4 regions of the Arthrobacter sp. NPDC080073 genome follow, and region 2 is predicted to be linked to each of the others. Evidence: riboswitches for the same ligand, from Rfam matches in the RefSeq annotation. Region 2 holds a riboswitch; each other region holds the start of a gene.
What was found. Region 2 has a riboswitch for S-adenosylmethionine ahead of AB0O52_RS17005 (hypothetical protein). Riboswitches for the same ligand answer to the same signal wherever they lie in the genome.
Positions count from the first base shown of each region.

Region 1: it holds a riboswitch for S-adenosylmethionine, as region 2 does, so the genes downstream of both, AB0O52_RS15305 (DUF1737 domain-containing protein) here and AB0O52_RS17005 (hypothetical protein) in region 2, are expected to answer to the same signal.
Region 3: it holds a riboswitch for S-adenosylmethionine, as region 2 does, so the genes downstream of both, AB0O52_RS03555 (aminotransferase class V-fold PLP-dependent enzyme) here and AB0O52_RS17005 (hypothetical protein) in region 2, are expected to answer to the same signal.
Region 4: it holds a riboswitch for S-adenosylmethionine, as region 2 does, so the genes downstream of both, AB0O52_RS01120 (homoserine O-acetyltransferase) here and AB0O52_RS17005 (hypothetical protein) in region 2, are expected to answer to the same signal.

Region 1 is NZ_JBFBKR010000013.1:59,521-63,128, forward strand. Features, by position in the region: gene AB0O52_RS15295 (O-succinylhomoserine sulfhydrylase) at 1-824, opposite strand, end outside; gene AB0O52_RS15300 (rhodanese-like domain-containing protein) at 825-1,235, opposite strand; gene AB0O52_RS15305 (DUF1737 domain-containing protein) at 1,232-1,489, opposite strand; SAM riboswitch class IV at 1,500-1,612, opposite strand; gene AB0O52_RS15310 (hypothetical protein) at 1,716-2,075, opposite strand; gene AB0O52_RS15315 (Lrp/AsnC family transcriptional regulator) at 2,131-2,562, shown strand; gene AB0O52_RS15320 (ornithine cyclodeaminase) at 2,720-3,608, shown strand, end outside.
Region 2 is NZ_JBFBKR010000016.1:55,118-58,725, forward strand. Features, by position in the region: gene AB0O52_RS17000 (sodium:solute symporter) at 1-1,533, shown strand; SAM riboswitch class IV at 1,617-1,736, shown strand; gene AB0O52_RS17005 (hypothetical protein) at 1,751-2,071, shown strand; gene AB0O52_RS17010 (hypothetical protein) at 2,108-2,296, opposite strand; gene AB0O52_RS17015 (VIT1/CCC1 transporter family protein) at 2,564-3,608, shown strand, end outside.
Region 3 is NZ_JBFBKR010000002.1:297,598-301,205, forward strand. Features, by position in the region: gene AB0O52_RS03550 (class I SAM-dependent methyltransferase) at 1-187, opposite strand, end outside; gene AB0O52_RS03555 (aminotransferase class V-fold PLP-dependent enzyme) at 238-1,662, opposite strand; SAM riboswitch class IV at 1,698-1,810, opposite strand; gene hisN (histidinol-phosphatase) at 1,983-2,795, opposite strand; gene AB0O52_RS03565 (ribosome small subunit-dependent GTPase A) at 2,874-3,608, opposite strand, start outside.
Region 4 is NZ_JBFBKR010000001.1:222,628-226,235, reverse strand. Features, by position in the region: gene AB0O52_RS01125 (bifunctional o-acetylhomoserine/o-acetylserine sulfhydrylase) at 1-946, shown strand, start outside; SAM riboswitch class IV at 1,107-1,222, shown strand; gene AB0O52_RS01120 (homoserine O-acetyltransferase) at 1,236-2,357, shown strand; gene AB0O52_RS01115 (hypothetical protein) at 2,359-2,853, opposite strand; gene AB0O52_RS01110 (SGNH/GDSL hydrolase family protein) at 2,921-3,608, opposite strand, start outside.

The DNA.
Region 1 (3,608 bases), on a different contig from region 2:
CGCAACGCAGACGCCGAGGAGTGATTGACGCGCAGTGCCATGGTCTCCAGGCCCTTGGTCAGGACCCAGGCGTTGAACGCGGAAAGCGAGGGCCCGGTGTGCCGCATGAGCTGCTTGACGGGACCGTCGATGAACTCCTTGGTGCCCAGGATCGCTCCGCCCAGGACCCGGCCTTGGCCGTCGATGTGCTTGGTGCCTGAGTAGACGATCACGTCTGCGCCGAGATCGCCGCAGCGCTGCAGCAGGGGAGTGGCAAAGACGTTGTCGACGACGACGGTGGCACCGGCCGCGTGCGCGAGCTCGCTCACCGCGGCGATGTCCACGATTTCCTGCATGGGGTTCGACGGCGACTCGAAGAACACTGCCGTTGTGGGCTCGGACAACGCGGCACGCCATTGGTCCAGGTCCGGCCCGTCGACGAAGACGGTCTCGACGCCCCAGCGCGGCAGGATCTCGTTGAGGATCACGAAACAGGAACCGAAGAGCGAGCGGGCGGCAACCACGCGGTCGCCGGCAGCCAGCAACGCACCGAGGGCGGTGAAGACAGCGGACATGCCCGACGCCGTCGCGAAGCACGCCTCGGTGCCTTCGAGCAGGCGGAGCCGCTCCTGGAAGGTGGCCACGGAGGGGTTGCCGTAACGGGAGTAGACAAAGCGTTCGTCCTCGCCTGTGAACGCGCGCTCCGCGGCTGCGGCGGATTCGTAGACGAACCCTGAGTTCAGGAAGACGGCCTCGGACGTTTCCTGGAAGTTGGTGCGGTCAAGACCGCCGCGGACGGCCTGGGTGTCAGGGCTCCAGCCGGCGGCGTCAGGATTGAAAGTCACTTAGATGTTCCCCAGGTTCGTCGGAAGTCCACGGTTTTTCCAGCCGTTCACGGTTCGCTCACCGTAGCGGTCCGGCTCGCCCTCAAAGCCCTCAAGGACGTTGTACGAGGTGTAGCCAGCCTGCGTTGCGGCGATGGCGGCAGCGATGGAACGCTGGCCGGAGCGGCAGAGGAAGACCAGCTCGGTGCCATCTGCTTCCGGAGCCTGCTGCGTCAGCTGTTCGATGAAACGCGTGTTGGGGATCCCGCCGGCAAGGTTCCACTGGATGAACAGGGGATCGTTTTCGGTGGCTTTGGTGTCCGGGATGCCAATGTGTGCCCACTCGGCTTCGGTACGGACGTCCACCAGGATGGCGCCCTGCTCCAGTTTGGCCCAGGCGTCGTGCGGGCTGAGGTCGCCTGCGTAGCTCATGCGTGGCCCTCGCCGTCGAACTCTTCGTCAAGCTGATCCACGGCATTGGCAACAGCTGCGTCCGCGCTGGCGATCGCCGCGGGGAGGACGATGGCCTGCGCCACAATCACGTCACTGCCGTTGAACGTCGCGGCCGGGCTCCCGTGCAGCACGTATCCCTCCGCGAGGGCGGTAGAGATCCGCTCGCAGAATTCCTTGGTGTCAGGGCCCGTGATGAGACGGTAGGAGAGTTTTTCTTCGGTGGGTTCAGGCATTGGTGCTCCTCAGTCACGCTTGCAGTTCGAAAGTGTCGATACGCCGAGTAGTCACCTGAGGCACCCCGCCGGAGAGAGGGTTGCCGACCAGCAAGTCAGGGCTTTGCGCTGGTGCTCATTACTCAAGAAGAAAATAACATCCGCGACGGCGGCCTGCATCACCGGCCGTCGTCATGTTCCGTAACCGGGCGGCAGTCAGGCTTGCCAAGGCTGGGAACCGGTAGCTCTAGGCCTCGGTATCATCGGGCAGCGGTTCCAGGCTCGCCTGTATCCGGGGAGGAATGGCGTCAAACCGCGACGCTGCTCCTGTGGGGGAGTGATGAAAAGTCGACCCTTGATGCTTCCGGATTTCCAGCAACTCGTGTACGGATATCCCGGTGGCCGTGGCGAGCGCATGCAGCGAGAGACTGTTGTGATGAGCCAAGGCAAAAACCACTCCTGACAGGGCTTCGAAACCTTCTGTCTCGTAGATTTCCTTCACCAGGTTGGACATACCGTTCGCATCATCGATTGATCCCGCTGACGCACCAGTCGCCATGGCCGTCAGCGACCACGCAGCAGAGTCGGGGCTGATGTAGATGCTCATGTCGATACCCTACGGACTCAGGCCCGCTTGGGGAATGGGCGATACGTTTATCTTTATGGCAGCACTTACCGACCTTGACCGTCAGCTCCTCTCCGCCCTCCGGGAGGACGGCAGGGCGTCCGTGGCGAGCCTCGCGCGCAAGCTGGGCGTCGCCAGGGCAACCGTGAATAGCCGGCTCGAGCGTCTTGTCTCCACCGGAACCATCGTTGGTTTCACGGCGAGGGTGCGCGATGAGGTCGATCCACTTGCTATTAGAGCTATCGCGCTCATTGCCGTGGAGGGACGATCGGCCGACAAGGTCATTCGCCAGCTTCGGGGATTCCCGGAGATCTGGGCGTTGCACACCACCAACGGCGGATGGGACCTCGTGGCCGAGCTACGCACGGAAAGCCTCAGCGATTTTGACCAGGTACTCGGGAGGATCCGCGGCATCGAGGGGATCGTCAATAGCGAGACGAGCCTGTTGCTCAGCTCCGTTCTGCGGTAGTGCCCGCATAGGACGCGCGCCGAATGATCATTATGTACAAACCCTTTCGTCGTTTTGTACAGATTTTCAATGAAAAGTACATACTTTGGCAATTGTGGATGCATATCGCCGCTCCGTAGCCTCGTAGCAACAGTGCTTATGAGGGAAAGGAGCGCACATGACGCGCTTTGTCGATGTCCGCAATATGGTTCGCTGGACGGCCGGGCGGGGTCCGGAGACCATCATCTCGGGGATGATCCAGTACTTGGAAGACGACTTCCGGCGGTGGGAGTCTTTTGACAAGACTCCGCGGGTGGCAAGTCACACCCCATTCGGGGTCATCGAGCTGATGCCCACCAGCGACCAGGAAACATACGGCTTCAAGTATGTAAATGGACACCCTTCGAATCCAGCGCGTGGCTTCCAGACCGTGACGGCTTTCGGCGTCCTGTCCGACGTCCACAACGGCTATCCGACGTTCCTCGCAGAAATGACAGTGCTGACAGCGCTGCGAACGGCGGCCACGTCCGGTATGGTCGCGAAGAAACTCGCGCGCCCCGATGCCTGCGTCATGGCGATGATCGGAACCGGAACCCAATCGGAGTTTCAGGCCCTGGCCTTCCGGGCGTCCCTGGGTATCAACAGTGTCAGGATCTGGGACACGGATCCGGCGGCGATGGAGAAATTCGTCCGGAACATGGCTCCGCTGGGCCTCGACGTCACCATCGCAGGCTCGGCGGCTGACGCGGTGGAGGGCGCCGACGTCATCACCACGTGCACAGCGGACAAAGCCAACGCCACTATCCTGACGGCAGACCAGGTTTCGCCCGGTGTCCACATCAACGCGATCGGTGGCGATTGCCCAGGGAAGACCGAACTCGACTCTGCCATCCTGCGCCTCGGCGATGTCTTTGTGGAATTTGATCCACAGACGCGGATTGAAGGCGAGATCCAGCAGATGTCCGCCGATTTCCCGGTCACGGAATTCTGGCAGGTCCTTGGCGGGCGCGCTCCGGGCCGGACCTCCAGGGACCAGATCACCATATTTGATTCCGTTGGCTTTGCGA
Region 2 (3,608 bases):
GTGGACTCTTCGTTCATCAATATTGCGATCGTGGTGGTGTATTTGCTCGCCATGCTGGCCTTCGGCTGGTGGGGCAAGTCGCGCACCAAGAACAACAGCGACTTCCTGGTGGCCGGGCGCCGCCTCGGTCCGATGCTCTACACCGGCACCATGGCCGCCGTCGTCCTCGGCGGCGCATCGACGGTTGGCGGCGTCGGCCTCGGCTACAAGTTCGGCATCTCCGGCATGTGGCTCGTGGTCGCGATCGGTTCGGGCGTCCTCCTCCTGAGCCTGCTTTTCGCCGGCACCATCCAAAGGCTGAAGATCTACACCGTCTCCCAGATGCTGAGCCTGCGTTACGGCCAGCGCGCCACGCAGACCTCCGGCATCGTCATGCTCGCCTACACCCTCATGCTGTGTGCCACGTCCACGGGCGCCTACGCCACCATCTTCGTTGTCCTTTTCGGCTGGGAGCGCTGGCTCGCCATCGCCGTCGGCGGCGCCATCGTCCTGGTCTACTCCACCATCGGCGGCATGTGGTCCATCACCCTCGCCGACCAGGTGCAGTTCATCATCAAGACGGTAGGCATCTTCTTCCTCATGCTCCCGTTCGTCCTCAACGCCGCCGGCGGCCTCGACGGCATCCGTGCCCGTGTTGACGCCAGCTTCTTCCAGCTGGACGGCATCGGAGCGCAGACCATCATCACGTACTTCGTGGTCTACACCTTGGGCCTGCTGATCGGCCAGGACATCTGGCAGCGCGTCTTCACCGCCAAGACCCCCAAGGTGGCCCGTTGGGGCGGCGCCACTGCCGGCATCTACTGCGTCCTGTACGGCGTGGCCGGCGCTTTGATCGGCCTCGCCGCCCGTGTGGCCCTGCCCAACATCGACGTCAAGGCCCTCGGCAAGGACGTTGTCTACGCCGAGGTTGCCACCCACATCCTGCCGATCGGGATCGGCGGCCTCGTCATGGCCGCAGCAGTCGCGGCCATGATGTCCACCGCTTCCGGGGCCCTCATCGCCGCAGCCACCGTTGCCCGCGCCGACGTGGTGCCGTTCGTGGCGAGCTGGTTCGGCAAAACGATCAACACCAACGACACTGAGAACCCCGAGCACGACGTCAAGGCCAACCGCTACTGGGTCCTTGGCCTGGGCATCGTGGCCGTGCTGATCTCGATGGCGGCGCAAGACGTCGTGGTGGCCCTGACCATCGCCTACGACATCCTGGTGGGCGGCCTCCTGGTTGCCATCCTGGGCGGCCTGGTCTGGAAGCGTGGCACGGGCATCGCCGCAGCGTGGTCCATGGCAGTGGGCTCGGTCCTGACTTTGGCCCTGCTGATCGCCTACGCCACCGGCATCATTCCCAGCGAAGACGGCGTCTACGCCAACGATCCCATCTACTGGGGCCTCGGCGCTTCGCTGGTCATCTACATCGTGGTTTCCCTCTTGACGCCGCCCACGGAGCCCGGGGTCCGGGCAGCCTGGGACCGTCGCGTTGCCGGAGCGGTCACCGAGGAACTCCCCTTGGAAGTCCACCCGGTGGCCAGCCACTAGGCTTCACCAAGTAAAGTACGACGGCGGCGCCGCACCTTCTCCTCGAGGGTGCGGCGCCTCACCTGCATGTACAGTAGGAACAGCTTCAAGAGATGTGGCGCCAAGCTCCGACTTGCCACACGCCAACCCCATGTTCACGGGTGGTTCGGATGAAGAAGCGGCCCGGCTCGGACCAGAGACAACCGAACGGGCAAGAGCAACTCCCCAGGAGAAGGCCATGCCTTTCGAAAACGGCGCCAACGCCACAACCGGCCGCACCACCGGGGCCGGCACCCTATCGCTGCCCCGCGCCCGCCCGGTGGACGAGTTCGTCCGGGTGATTCCCGGCGTCGACCTGTCCCAAGGCTCCATCACGTTCGTGGTGGACGGAAACCTCGAACGCTATTGGCATCATGAGCCTCGGCTCATCACCGAAGCGCTCTCAAAAGCCGTCCAGCCCGCCCGCTGGTTCCCCGCGACACGCAAACTCACCCTGACGGTGGCCGCAACCGGGCACCGGGCAGGCGTGCAGAGGCACTTCATCCTGAGCGCGTTCTAGCTGCGAGGGCTTAGCACCTCGGTTCAGCGAGGCGGGCTATTCGATCTCTTCGGCCTCACGGTGTTCGTCGGCATCGAGCGGAACCACCCGTTCGTCATCGTCAAGAACCTCGGTCTGGTCTTCCCAGTCCTCGTCCACCGCCAGATCCTCGCTGTAGTCATAGGCGGGATCAGCCTCGACCGTGGAACGTTCGGGATGGCGGGTGTGGGTCTCGGTGCTGTCCATGGTGCAACCTCCGTTCGACGTGCCGCTGAGCCCATCGCACAGGCATAGGAGGCAGCCGGTCATCACGCTACCCCGCCAATTCGCGGACCCTGTCCATCCATCCCAGCACTGCCCCCTGTTGCGGTCAAGGCTTCCCTGGAGCCTCCCGTTTTTGAGGCGCGCCTAAAACGTCCAGTGAGGATTACCGGCCGAAAAACCGCGGAAATTGGCGATAAGGTGGAGCTGCAATGAGGCGATGAAGCCCGCCCCAGCAACCCAGGAGTCCCGGTGCAACCGCACGCAAAACCCTCGCATTCAGACAATCCTTCGGACTCAAGGAGTCCATCGCCGGACGCAGCAGCCACCAAGACTCCCCCGTCGTCGGACATCAAGCGCTGGCGTCAGTATTTGGCGGACGAGCGGGCCGAGGCCGCCGTGTACCGCCAACTGGCGCAGCGCCGCGACGGCGAGGAACGCGAAATCCTTTTGGCCCTGGCCGAGGCCGAGGGTCGCCATGAGGCACATTGGCTCAGACTCCTCGGCGAACATGCCGGTATGCCGAAGGCGGCCTCTGTCCGAAGCCGAATGCTCGGCTTCCTGGCCCGGAACTTCGGATCAGTGTTCGTCCTCGCCCTCGCCCAACGGGCTGAAGGCCGCTCGCCTTACGCGAAGGATCCGGCAGCGACCCGCGCCATGGCGGCCGACGAACAGATCCACGAAGAAGTGGTCCGCGGCCTGGCGACGCGCGGCCGCAACAGGTTGTCCGGGACCTTCCGCGCAGCTGTATTCGGCGCCAACGATGGCCTAGTCAGCAACCTTTCCCTCGTGATGGGCATGGCCGCCACCGGCGTTCCCGCCACCGTGGTCCTGTTCAGCGGCATCGCCGGCCTGCTCGCGGGCGCGCTCTCCATGGGTGCCGGCGAGTATGTCTCGGTCCGCTCCCAGCTCGAGCTCCTCAAGGCCACGCGCCCCACCCAGGCAACGCTGACCGCGGCACCGGCCCTGGACATCGAGCACAATGAGCTCGTCCTCGTGTATCTGGCCCGGGGTATGTCCCGCGAAGCCGCCGAACACCGGGCCGCGGAGCGCATAGGCCTCTACGCCTGCGATTGCGATCCCAGCCTTTCGCTCCACCCCGAAGTGGAAGAAACCGTCAACGAGCACGAGGCCGTGGGCTCCGCCTGGGGCGCCGCGATCTCGAGCTTCTGCTTCTTCGCTTCGGGCGCCATCGTGCCCATCCTGCCGTTCATCTTCGGCATGACGGGCTTCGCGGCGCTTGCCGTGGCCGGTACGCTGGTGGGCATCGCGCTTCTGTCGACGGGCGCCGTCGTCG
Region 3 (3,608 bases), on a different contig from region 2:
CGGCGCCGATGTCTGCCGCGTCCCGTGCGCCTTCAGGCAGTAGCCAGTCAGCCGAATCCGCGGGGTAGCCGGGCCGGACGCGGTCATAGTGTTCACCGCCGTCCTGGAAACTCCGGCCGAGTTCAAGGCGCCGTTCCTCATAGAGTTTCGGGCCGGCTGACGTGCCTTTGGGGGGTCGCGGGGCCACGCAGGAACTCCTTCGCAGGACAGGAAAAATACCCTACGAATCTACCGCAATCAGTCGGTGCTGCAGGGAGCGGCGCCGGCGGTCCCGGGAGTGTTGGGAGCCCATTCCGGGTAGCTTCGGTGATCGTTCGCCGGCACCCACCGGCCGGCATCCACAACGTAGTCCCAGCCGAGGCCATTGCTCTTGAGCGCCTGGATGCCCGCGATGAGCCGGGTGGCGTCTTCCAGGCGCGACCCCACGCCGAAACTGGCGCGCAGGGATCCGGAGGGAAGGCCGAGGCGCTTGAGCAGCGGGTGGGCGCAAAAGCGTCCGTCGCGCAGGCCAATGCCGTGCTCGGCCGCAAGGTAGGCAGCGACGAGTCCGGCGTCGTAGCCCTGGAGCGAGAAGTTCACGACGCCGATGGTGTCCAGGGGATCGGTGTCGCTGAAGATCTGGTGCACGGTCACGCCGTCGATTTCCTTGAGGCCCTCGACCAGATGCGATCGGATGGCGGCCTCGTGGGCGTGCCATTCATCGTGGTCGAGGCTTGCAATGACCTGCGTGGCGCGGGCGAGGGTTGCCGCGCCGAGGACGTTCGGTGAGCCTCCTTCGTGCCTCGCCGGTCCCGTGGCCCAGCTGACGGAATCGAGGCGTGCCTCGCGGACGGCACCTCCTCCTGCCAGGTGCGGCGTTCCGGCGTCGAGCCAGTCGGGTCGGCCCACCAGGACGCCGGCGCCGAAGGGTGCATAAAGCTTGTGCCCCGAGAAGACCAAGTAGTCAACATCCGCGGCGGCGATGTCGATCCGACGATGCGGGGCGAGTTGCGCCGCGTCCACCACGATCCGCGCCCCGAATTCGTGCGCCAGGGCAGCGAGTTCCTTGATGGGCAGGATCTCGCCGGTCACGTTCGACGCGCCGGTGACTGCCAGGAGGCTGACGCCACCGTGGGAGAGTGCCGTGCGGACGTTGGCCACCGTCTCGGACAACGTTCCCGCGGCCACGATGCTGCGGTGGGGGACGCCCTGCCACGGCAGGAGATTGGCATGGTGCTCGATGTCCAGGTAGAGGACTTCGCCAGTGTGCCGACCGTCCTCAACCGGCAAGCACCCGGCCAGCAGATTGAGGGAATCGGTGGTGTTGCGGGTGAAAATGACCGAATCGTCCGGCCGCCCGCCAACGAACTCACGGACGATGTTGCGGGCGTTTTCGTAGACCGAGGTGCTGATCTGGGAGGCATAGCCTGCGCCGCGGTGGACGCTCGCGTAGTACGGCAAGATCTCGTTGAGGTACGCGGAAACCACGGTCAGGGCAGGCGCAGACGCGCCGTAGTCGAGGTTGGCGTAGCGGATGTGGCCGCCCTGGATCAAGGGTGCCTGCAACTCGGCGCCGGTGACCGCGGCCAGCGGGCGGGCTGCCCGGGGCTGGGATTCAGGGCGCTGCGGTGCAGATTCGTTGTTCAGCGAAAGAGCCGGGGAAGTAAATGTGGCTGTGCTCATGGGACCTCACTCAAGAGGGACCCCTGCGTGCAGGGGGTCCGCGCTTGCCGCATCCGTTCCGGACCGGCCGGGTCGTCACCCGGGGCACCCCGCCGCGATGGAGGGTTGCCGGCCAGCAAACCGGGGTTTCGCGCTGGCACTCGTGACCTGTAAAGAGCGTAGGACACCGGCAACGCTGGTTCCAATGTGACCGGCGATTGTTAAGCGGATTGTTACACGGCCGGAAAATGTGCCTTTCGCCGAAGAAAAAGCAGCGGACGCCCCCAAAGAGGGGCGTCCGCCGTCGTTTATTCGGTCGTCTATTCAGTGAAGGGAACGGATTAGAGGAGGTCGTCGAGTTCGGGGTTGAGCCTCTTGAGGACCTCGGAGTGCAGGATCGAGTTCGTTGCGACGGCGTTTCCGCCGAAGGGACCATCTGCGCCGTCCAAGGACGTGAAGCGTCCCCCGGCCTCGGTCACGATCGGCACCAAGGCGGCCATGTCGTAGACCTGGAGTTCCGGCTCTGCGGCGATGTCCACGGCGCCCTCGGCCACCAGGCAGTAGGACCAGAAATCCCCGTACGCGCGGCTGCGCCAGACATCGTTCTCGAGGCCCAGGAAGTTGTCCAGCGAACCATGCTGCTTCCACTCGGACAGCTCGGAGTAGGAAAGCGACGCATCTTCAAGCCGCGACACGTTGGAAACCTTCAGCCGGGTGGCTGCGGCCAGCGATCGGCCCATGTACGCGCCCGAGCCCTTTGCTGCCCACCAGCGCTTGCCGAGCGCCGGAGCGCTCACGAGCCCGACTACTACCTCGCCCTCGTCCACGAGGGCGATGAGCGTGGCCCAGACGGGTACGCCACGAACGAAGTTCTTGGTCCCGTCGATCGGATCGATGATCCAACGCCTCGAGCCGTGGCCCGTGCTGCCGAATTCTTCCCCAAGGACGGCGTCGCGGGGGCGGGAACGGGAGAGCTGCCCGCGGATTGCTTCCTCGGCGGCTTTGTCGGCATCGGTGACGGGGCTCAGGTCGGGTTTGGTCTCGACCTTGAGGTCCAGTGCCTTGAACCGCTCCATTGTCAGGGAATCGACGGAGTCGGCCAGGACATGTGCCAGCCGCAGGTCGTCGTTGTAGCTCGAATCGGGTTGGGTCATGGTTCCAAACTACCGTCTATTCACGGGTGAGCCGGGGAGGTAGGACGCCAAAGCGCGCGCTGTTAGTCGAGCGTGCTCTTAGTTGACAGTGCCCAGTTCCTTCGCCTCTTGGGCTTCCATGCGCGGGTCCGCGCCGAGAAGCCGGCGCAACGACGCCAAGCGGGCCGGGCCTGCCTCGCCGGCGTGGCCGTCGGCGACCCAGGAATCCAGTCCGCATCGAACCGCGGAGGCATCGTGCTTGCAGCCTCGCTCGCACATTTCCGTTCCGGGTTCCAGATCCGGGAAGGCGTGCAGGATGCGGTCGGGGTCCACGTGGGCGAGGCCGAAGGAGCGGATGCCGGGCGTATCGATGATCCAACTGCCGGCGGGGGCGTCACTGAGTTTCAGGGCGAGGGCAGAGGACGAGGTGTGGCGTCCGCGCCCTGTCACGGCGTTGACCCCGCCCGTGGCGCGTTCGGCGCCGGTCAGGGCATTCACCATGGTGGACTTCCCGACGCCGGAATGGCCCAGGAGTACGGTTACCTTCCCGTCGAGATAGTCCCGCAATTGGCCGACGGCGTCGCCATCGAGGCGGGCGGACAGGCCGTCGTCCGAACGGGCGTCGATGCCGGAGGCCCCTGCGTCGGCCGTGCGGCTGATGATGATGGGGAAACCGAGGCTCACATAGTTGGCGAGCAATTCGGTCGGATCCTTGACGTCGGCTTTGGTGACGAGCAGCAACGGCTCGATTCCGGCGTCGTACGCTGCCACCAACGCGCGGTCGATGAATCCGGTGCGCGGCTCCGGATTGGCGGCCGCGACCACCACCACGAG
Region 4 (3,608 bases), on a different contig from region 2:
ATTCGGCATCTCGGTCACCTTCGTCGAGGATCCGGACAACCTCGACCACTGGCGCGACGCCGTGCAGCCAAATACCAAGCTCTTCTTCGCCGAAGTCGTCTCCAACCCCCGCCAGGATGTTTTGGACATCGAGGGCGTCTCCCGCGTTGCGCACGAGGCAGGGGTCCCGCTCGTCGTGGACAACACCCTCGCCACGCCCTACCTCATCCGGCCCATCGAGTGGGGCGCGGACATCGTGGTGCATTCGGCCACCAAATACCTGGGCGGGCACGGATCTGCCATAGCCGGCGTCATCGTGGACTCCGGCAACTTCGATTTCGGCAAGGACCCTGGGCGGTTCCCCAACTTCAATACCCCGGACCCCAGCTACAACGGCCTGGTCTACGCCCGCGACCTCGGCAAGGACGGTGCCCTCGGCGCGAACCTCTCCTACATCCTCAAGGCCCGGGTCCAGCTCCTGCGCGACCTCGGCTCGGCAGTTTCCCCGTTCAACGCTTTCCTGATCTCCCAAGGAATCGAAACCCTCAGCCTGCGGGTGGAACGCCACGTGGACAACGCCACCAAAGTGGCGCAATGGCTCGAAGGGCGCGACGACGTCGAATCGGTCGCGTACGCGGGGCTGCCTTCGAGCCCGTGGTTCGAACGCGGGCGCAAGTACGGTCCCCGCGGCACCGGCGCGGTGGTCTCCTTCACCATCCGCGGCGGGATCGACGCCGGAAAGCGCTTCGTGGACGCCCTGGAACTGCATTCGCACGTAGCAAACATCGGCGACGTCCGTTCCTTGGTCATCCACCCGGCGTCCACGACGCACAGCCAGCTGACGACCGATCAGCAGGCCCTTGCTGGGGTGACCCCGGGCTTGGTGCGGCTGTCCGTCGGAATAGAGCACATCGACGATATCCTCGCGGACCTCGAGGCTGGATTCCGGGCGGCCAAGGGCGCCTAGTACCGCTCCGGATGGCGCAGGAGGCCGGCGGGCGACGCAGCATGAATCTTCGCCGGCTGGCTTCCGCATCCCTTTCTTCGTGAACAAAACGCGGCCAAGTGTCACAAAGATGTCATAATCTTCGTCAGGAGGGGTCCGGTTTTCCTAGACTCTTCCCGTAGGTCATGAGTGCCAGCGACAGCCCCGGCTTGCTGGCCGGCAACCCTCCTTTCGCGGCGGGGTGCCCCGGGTGAAGACCTGGCCCTTCGCTGTATTGGCGGCGGGCAAGCGCGATGTGAGGTGTCAACGAATGACAATTGCTGCAACAGCCATACCCCTTTCCGGTACCCAGGACGGAACCCTCAAGTATGTTTCCGTGGGCGGACTCGAGCTCGAAGCCGGAGGTTTCCTGCCGGACGTAGTCCTTGCCTATGAGACATGGGGGCGGCTCAACGCAGACGCGTCCAACGCCGTCCTGGTGGAGCACGCACTGACCGGCAGCACCCATGTGGCCCGCGGCGAGAGCGGGGAAGAAGGCTGGTGGGAACAACTCGTTGGCCCCGGTGCCACCATCGACACGGACCGCTACTTCGTAGTCTCCATCAACATCGTGGGAGGCTGCTACGGCAGCACCGGCCCGTCGTCGAACGCTCCTGACGGCAGGCCGTGGGGCTCCCGCTTCCCGCTCGTGACCCTGCGGGACAGCACCGTAGCCGAAGCCCGGTTGGCCGACGCCCTGGGGATCCGCAGCTGGCATACCGTCGTCGGCGGGTCCTTGGGCGGTGCCCGGGCACTGGAATGGGCCGTCAGCTATCCGGACCGCGTCCAGCGATGCGCCGTGATTTCGATCGGGGCGTACAGCACTGCCGAGCAGATCGCGTTCGCGCAGGCCCAGACGCTTGCCATCCGGCAGGACGCCGACTTCAACGGCGGCGACTACTATGGCCAGGCCGCGCCCGAGGCGGGGTTGGCCCTTGCCCGTCGGATTGCCCACATCACCTATCGTTCGGCGGATGAACTGGACTTCCGCTTCGGCCGGAACGCCCAAGGCGGCGAGGCGCCCCTTCAGGCTGCCGCGTTGGGGGACCGGGGCCGCTACCAGGTGGAGAGCTACCTCGACCACCAGGGAAGCAAGCTCGTCCAGCGCTTCGACGCCAACAGCTACATCGCCATCACCGAGGCCCTCATGAGCCACGACATCACCCGCGGCCGGGGCTCATTGGAGGAGGCGCTGTCCGTGGCAACGGCGAAGTTCTTCGTTGCCTCGGTGGACTCGGACCGCCTCTATTTCCCGGAACAATCCCACGAGTTGGCCAAGGCCTTGCCCGGAGAAGTTCCCGTTCACGTGATCGAGGCGCCGATCGGGCACGACGGTTTCCTCACCGAGATCGGCCAGCTCGGTCCCCAGCTGCGCGAAGCTTTCTTCGGCTGAATCAGCCGTTCATGATCTCCTGGCGGAGCTTCATGTAGTCCTCCATGGCGATTTTCCCGTCACTGTACTCCTGGTCCAGTTCCGCCAGTTTCCGCGCCCGGTAGCCGAGGGGAGCACCGTTCGGCTGGTGCGCCGCTTCCGGTTGGGGCGCCGCGTCCGGTTGGGGCGCCGCGTCCGGTTGGGGAGCAGTCGACGGCGGAGCGCCCTGCGGAACGGGCCTCGCCACCGGAGGTTGCGGCTCAGCCGGGATGATTACCGGGGGTCGCTCCGGGTATCCGACGGGGTGGTGCTGTGGAGGGTATTGCTGCCCGGGGAGGGGGCCGTCGGGATATTGCTGTCCGGGGAACTGGCCCGGAGGGGCTTCGGGGTACCTCCCGTAGCTGTTGTTCCCGTAGTCCCCGTTCCGGAGCCTGCGCTGGCGCGATCGGTTGTACATGCGGATCCCCATGGGAATCAGCCAAGAGCAGACGATGATCCAGAAGATCAAATTGTTCACGGTGGGGGCCTCCTAGGTCTTTCACCAGCTTAGTCCCGCTCCCTGTGACCCACCTCGTGGTTCCCGGTCAGCTCCGCGGCTGGATGGTGTCGGCAGGACCGAAGACGGGTCCCGGCGTCGGGCGTTTCGGAAGGATTCCGTCGCCGGAGGACCGGTGCCGGATCCGGCGGATGACCCACGGGACAAAATACTCCCGCGCCCAAACGAGATCGCCCGAGCGGGCTTCGCGCCAACTGCGCTGGGGGAGCGGCTTGGGGAACAGCGGTTCGAGGTTGTGCGGCACATTGAGTGAATCGAGGACCATCGCTGCGATGGTGTGGTGGCCGAGCGGCGAGAAGTGCAGGCGGTCTTCGTCCCACATCTGGGAGTCCGAAAGTTGCCGCAGGGACCACATGTCAGCGATCACGGCATCGTGGCGCGCGGCGACGGTGCGGAGGTTTTCGTTGTAGATGGCCACCTTGCCGCGGATCCGGCCGAGTACGGATGACACGGTGTCCGGACCATTGAAGAGAACCACCGTGGCGCCTTCGGAACTCAGGATCTGCACGGCGGCATCGAGTTTCTCGGCCAAGGCGTCGGGATCGCCGCCTGGACGGATGAGGTCGTTGCCGCCTGCGGAAATGCTCACGAGGTCCGGCTTGAGGTCCATGCACGGGCCAAGTTGTTCGTCGATGATCTGTTGTAGCAGTCGCCCGCGGATGGCGAGGTTGGCGTAGGCGAAATCCCGGTGTCCCCGGCTCAGTTCCTCCGCAACG